DNA from 2 places in the Paenibacillus sp. SER-28 genome. Region 2 is predicted to be linked to the other one. Evidence: predicted binding sites of a transcription regulator. Region 2 holds the regulator's gene; the other holds the start of a gene.
The links. The regulator Rex, encoded in region 2, represses fermentation and respiration genes when NADH is low (regulators of the CRP and FNR family bind a similar motif). The targets are predictions, from matches to a motif close to TTGTGAAATATTTCACAA.
Positions count from the first base shown of each region.

Region 1: the regulator Rex is predicted to act here: its motif matches at 1,435-1,452, upstream of pflB (formate C-acetyltransferase).

Region 1 is NZ_JBRECM010000002.1:314,509-317,722, forward strand. Features, by position in the region: gene adhE (bifunctional acetaldehyde-CoA/alcohol dehydrogenase) at 1-1,157, shown strand, start outside; gene pflB (formate C-acetyltransferase) at 1,486-3,214, shown strand, end outside.
Region 2 is NZ_JBRECM010000002.1:470,430-473,643, reverse strand. Features, by position in the region: gene ACUYLD_RS07600 (amidohydrolase) at 1-889, opposite strand, end outside; gene ACUYLD_RS07595 (redox-sensing transcriptional repressor Rex) at 876-1,529, opposite strand; gene dinG (ATP-dependent DNA helicase DinG) at 1,574-3,214, opposite strand, start outside.

The DNA.
Region 1 (3,214 bases), 160 kb from region 2:
TAGCCATTATCACAGACCCTATGATGGTACAACTTGGATATGTAGATCGTGTTATTCATTATCTGCATCAACGCCAAACACCAGTAGCTATCGAAGTGTTCTCTGAAGTAGAGCCAGATCCATCGACAGTTACAGTAGAACGTGGTACTGAAATGATGAGACGTTTCCAACCGGATTGCATCATCGCACTGGGCGGCGGTTCCCCAATGGATGCGGCTAAAGGCATGTGGATGTTCTATGAATATCCAGATACTGATTTCAATAATTTAAAACAAAAATTCATGGATATCCGTAAACGGATTTACAAGTACCCACGTCTGGGCCAAAAAGCACAATTTGTAGCTATCCCTACAACCTCGGGTACAGGTTCCGAAGTTACATCGTTCGCAGTAATTACGGACAAAAACCTGGGCGACACGAAGTACCCACTGGCTGACTATGAGTTGACTCCTGATGTGGCAATTATTGACCCAGTGTTTGTATATTCGCTACCTAAAACAGCTGTAGCGGACACAGGTATGGATGTTCTGACACATGCTATCGAGGCTTACGTGTCCGTAATGGCTAATGACTACACAGATGGTCTGGCAATTAAAGCCATTCAATTGGTATTCCAATACCTAGAACAATCGGCTCTGACTGGTGATAAGCTGGCTCGTGAAAAAATGCATAATGCTTCTACACTTGCTGGTATGGCATTTGCTAATGCATTCTTGGGCATTAACCACAGTCTTGCACATAAATGGGGTGGACAATACCATACAGCGCATGGCCGCACGAATGCCATTTTATTGCCGCACGTCATTCGCTATAATGCGAAAAAACCGACAAAATTTGCTTCGTTCCCTAAATATTCGCACTTTGTTGCGGATGAGCGTTATGCAGAAATCGCGCGCATACTGGGACTGCCTGCACGCACCACCGAAGAAGGGGTTAACAGCTTGATCGAAGCGATCCGTAAAATGAACAAAACACTTGGTATCGAGGAATCGTTCCAACAAATCGGTTTCGATGCGAAGGATTTCGAATCACGTGTAGACTATCTGGCTGACCGCGCATTTGAAGATCAATGTACAACTGCGAATCCGAAGTTGCCACTGGTTACTGAGTTGGCTGATGTCTATCGCAATGCCTTCTACGGACGTTTTGACCAATAATATAATAGGTACGAAGAGGCTTGTGAAAAAGCATTTTCTCGTTCAATACCGATGCAGGCTCTCTATATAGAGGGCCTGTTGGTTTGGGAAGGGAGGTGAACGGCAAGGCTAAGGATATAGGCGTGAAGCTAGGGAAAATAAAGTGACAAAAATCACTCATATTGTGATTTTTGTCACATACTACACTCTATCATTATTCTACAATAAGGGTGTAAGAAAGGTCCCGACACTGAGCGTAAGGCATCGGTGAAAAGGCCGGGCTCAAGAAATAGCTTTATCGTGAAAAAAATCACAAGTCCGGAAGACCAAACAATTTGGAGGGATTTACATGTCGGTGATTGAGAGAGAATTACAAGAGCAACAATCTGGCTGGAGAGGTTTTAAAAAAGGCAAATGGACTAAAGAAGTCAACGTCAACGATTTTATTGAAACTAATATCTTACCTTATGTTGGCAATGAAGAATTTTTGGTTGGTCCTACCGCCAACACAACTGCATTGTGGGATATTGTATCCGATCTTACTAAAAAAGAGTTGGCAAACGGCGGCGTGCTTGATGTAGACGTGAATACGCCATCCACTATTATTTCACATAAACCGGGTTATCTAGACCGGGATAAAGAGCAAATTGTCGGTGTACAAACAGATGCTCCATTCAAACGCTCTTTGCAGCCGTTTGGTGGAATTCGGATGATGATCGACGCTTGTAAAGCCTATGGTTTTGAAGTACCAGAAAGTATCATTGATATCTTCACTCATATTCGTAAAACTCACAACCAAGGTGTATTTGACGCTTATACAGATGAAATGAGAGCAGCCCGTAAAGCTGGTATCATTACTGGTCTGCCAGATGCATACGGTCGTGGTCGTATTATCGGTGACTATCGTCGTGTAGCTTTGTATGGTGTAGCCTTCTTGATCCAAGATAAAAAGCTGCAACTGAAAAGCCTTGAAGTTGATTCCATGGAAGAAGACGTAATTCGTCTTCGTGAGGAAATTTCCGAACAAATTCGTGCTTTGAATGAACTGAAACAAATGGCTGCTGAGCACGGTTTTGATATTTCCAAACCTGCTAACAATGCGAAAGAAGCTTTCCAATGGGTATATTTTGGATATCTTGCAGCAATCAAAGAACAAAATGGTGCAGCAATGTCCTTAGGACGTGTATCTTCCTTCCTTGATATTTACTCTCAACGTGATATGGAAGAGGGTACAATGACAGAAGAACAAGCTCAAGAACTGGTCGATCATTTTGTTATGAAATTGCGTATTGTTAAGTTCTTGCGCACACCTGACTATAATGAACTGTTCAGTGGAGATCCAACTTGGGTTACTGAGTCCATTGGTGGTATGTCCGTAACTGGAGAAACTCGGGTAACTAAAAACAGCTTCCGTTTCCTGCACACCCTCTACAATCTGGGACCTGCACCGGAGCCGAACCTGACTGTACTGTGGTCGGAAAAATTGCCTGAAGGCTTCAAAAAGTATTGTGCGAAAGTTTCTATTGAAACTAGCTCCATTCAGTACGAAAATGACGATCTGATGCGTCCAATTTATGGAGACGATTATGGTATTGCTTGTTGTGTATCGGCAATGAAAATCGGTAAGCAAATGCAATTCTTTGGTGCTCGTGCCAACTTGGCTAAAGCTCTGCTGTATGCAATTAACGGTGGTAAAGATGAAAAATCTGGCGTCCAAGTAGGGCCTGAATTCCCAGCCATTACAGGTGAAGTTCTGGATTATGAAGAAGTGTTGAGCCGCTTCAAACCTATGATGGAATGGTTGGCAAAACTGTACATGAACACTTTGAATGTTATTCACTACATGCATGATAAATATAGCTACGAACGCATTGAAATGGCGTTGCATGATCGTGATATTCTCCGTACCATGGCTTGTGGTATTGCGGGTCTGTCAGTTGCTACCGACTCCTTGAGTGCCATTAAATTTGCAAAAGTTAAACCAATCCGTAACGAAAAAGGGATTGCTGTTGACTTTGAAATTGAAGGCGAATACCCTTGCTACGGTAACAACGATGACCGTGTAGATAACATCGCTG
Region 2 (3,214 bases):
CGGTAACCCCTGCACGCAGCAATTCAGGCACTCTTGCCACACCACTTGCCAGCTTCAAGTTGCTACCTGGGTTGTGCGAAACCGCTACACCACGTTCAGCCAGTAAAGCTATTTCTTCGTCATTCAAATGAACGCCATGGGCAACAAGCGAAGGACGGGAGAAAAAGCCAAGCTTATCCAAGTGTGCAACTGGACGCAAACCGTAGTCACGTACGTTTTGCTCCACTTCGGCGATCGTCTCAGACATGTGCGTATGCAGCGGCAAATCCAGATCATGCGCAGCTTGTACGAATTTTTCAATAAACGCAGGTGGACAGGTGTATGGCGCATGCGGTGACATCATCGTTGTAATACGCCCGTCTGCTTTACCATGCCAGTTACGCGCAAAAGTCACGGCCTCAGCCAGCTTGATTCGCTGTTCTTCCTCCGAACATAGTCCAATTGCTCCACGCATCAGACTTGCACGAATACCTGACTCTTCAGCCACACGAGCCACCTCATCCATATGATCGTACATGTCCAGGAAGGTCGTTGTTCCACCTTTCAGCATTTCCAGCACAGACAACGACGTACCCCAGTACACGTCCGTAGATGTAAACTTGGCTTCCATAGGCCACATTTTTTCCTGAAGCCATACTTGAAGTGCCAAGTCATCTCCATGCCCACGCAGCAGAGACATCGCCGCATGACCATGAGTATTAATCAGACCAGGTAAAAACAAAAGCCCCTTACCATCGATCGCTTCCGTCTCTTCCTCACCCGAAGGCAAAGTCTCGCCAATGTAAGTAATGCGGCTATCTTCCACAATCATAAAACCATGGATTACCCCAGCTTCTGGTCCATTTACGGCAAAAGAGCCGTTTTTAATCATCCATTTATTCACTGTCATATTGTGTTTCTTCCTTTCCGTCCTCCAAATAATAAGCGAGGCTAAGCAAATCAGTTGTAAAGTCTGTGGCATGAATCCGAATGTTGGCCGGTGCCTTGAGAGTAGTCGGTGCAAAGTTCAGGATCGCTCCAATTCCGCTCTCAATAAGCCTGTCAGCCACGTGCTGTGCTTCAAAATCAGGTACGGTAATAATCCCGATTCGAATGTTTTTTTCTCTCACAGTCGCTTCCAGTTCATCCATCGGTTGCACGACCAATGTATTGATCTTGGTCCCTACCTTATCCGGAAACGCATCAAATACCGCTACAATCTTCATATTGTCTTTTAAATAAGCGTTATAATTCGAAAGGGCTTGCCCCAGATTACCCGCTCCGACCAATACTACATTAATTTGCTGATCGATTTTCAGGATATGGCGTATTTTCTCAATTAGATAAGAAACATCATAACCGATACCCTTCCGACCAAAATCTCCAAAATAGGCGAGATCTTTACGGATTTGGGCCGGGTTCAAATCTAGCCTCTGTCCCAACTCTTGAGAAGAGACCGTAGCCACCTCCCGTTTGTGAAGTGCATTCAGATAACGTAAATATACGGGTAACCTCCGTACGACAGCCTCTGAAATTTTATCTGATTTCATACTTGCTCCCCCTAATTGTAACGAACATACTTAGTGTCCGTCCGTTATGCCTCGGTCTCCGGGGCGGATTGGAGCCATTCGGCGATGCGGGGCACCATTTGCTCCGATGGCATATGCTCCATTTTTGGTCCCGGTAACGAGTACAAAAAGTGCTTTCCGTAATAGGATTCGATCACACGCGTATCGTAAACGATAACGACCCCGTGGTCGCTCGCTGTACGAACCAACCGACCAAATCCCTGTTTGAAGCGAATGACCGCTTGTGGTACAGACAGCTTCATAAATGGATTCTTCTTCTGCTGCTGGAGCAGCTCGCTTTTTGCCTCCAGCAACGGGTGATTCGGCGGTTGAAATGGCAAGCGAACAATGGCCAGACAAGTCAGAGCCTTCCCCGGAATATCGACGCCTTCCCAGAAGCTGCTGGTTCCCAGCAATACAGAAGCTTTGGCTTCCTGAAAACGGCGGGTTAGCTTGCTGCGACTCCCACTGTCCACACCTTGTCCCAGCACAGTAATTTCGCTGGATGCTAAGGCCTCTTTGAGCGGCTCATACACTTGCCGGAGCATCCGATAGGAAGTAAACAGAACGAGCATTCTCCCCCGCGTCGCCTGAGCAGTCGCTCCTAGAGAGCTAACGAGCATATCTACAAAGTGTGCATCTCCTACACTGCCCTTCACGCTTGGGAAATCCCGTGGAATGACCAGCAGCACCTGATCCCTGTAATTAAAGGGTGACGGGAGCTGCGAAGTCATCAGCCGCTCTTGATCTGCGGCTTCCTGCAAGCCGAGCTGATCGATCATGTACTGAAACGACTTATCTACCGATAAGGTAGCAGACGTCAGAATAATGCTTCTTTTTTTGTCAAAAAACATTTCTTTCAACTGGCGGCTCACATCGACGGGCACCGCATAAAATTGTAATGATTTACTGCGGAATTGCCCACTCGCTTCGAGCCAGTATACGGTTGTTTCATCATCGAGTCGCATAAAAAAGCGCAAATTTTCTCGAATCCCCGCCAGATCCTTGAGCAGACCCGTGATATCTGTAATAAGGCTATCCGCCGCATAATCGTCATGTTCTTCCTTGACGTCCAGCATCAGCTTGTCACCCTTGCGCAAAATTTCACTCATCGTTACATATAGCTGATTTTCCAAAGCCCCCGCCTGATCCCACTTTGCAGGCTTGGCTGAAGGTTTGAGACGGGAAGAAAACTGTCCTGTTTCACCTGGTGTCGCATCGCTTCGTTCTGGCAACATGCCAAACAGCTTGTCGCTTAGCAGGTCCCAAGTTTCCTTAACCTCTAACACGAGCGGATACATCTGATCGATGGTTGAGGCCCAATCCGTCGACTTCTCGTGCCCCGATTTCGCCAACTGTTGACGAAGTGAAGGCAGTTGTCCATTCTTGCTGTCTTTGAACAGTCGCGTCAGTGTATGCACGAGTGTGAAATATTTCATATGCATACCTAGGTGCTTACCAGCTACTTCCTCCAGGTGATGGGCTTCATCAATCACCAGATGTTCATAGCTCGGCAACAATTGGTGACTAGCTTTGACGTCTGTAAACAACTTAGAGTGATTCGTAATAACAACATCCGCTATCCCTGCTTCATGGCGTGCACGATGATAATAGCATTTGCGGAACCATGGGCAAGAACGACCAAGACAGGACTCTGAATCACTCGC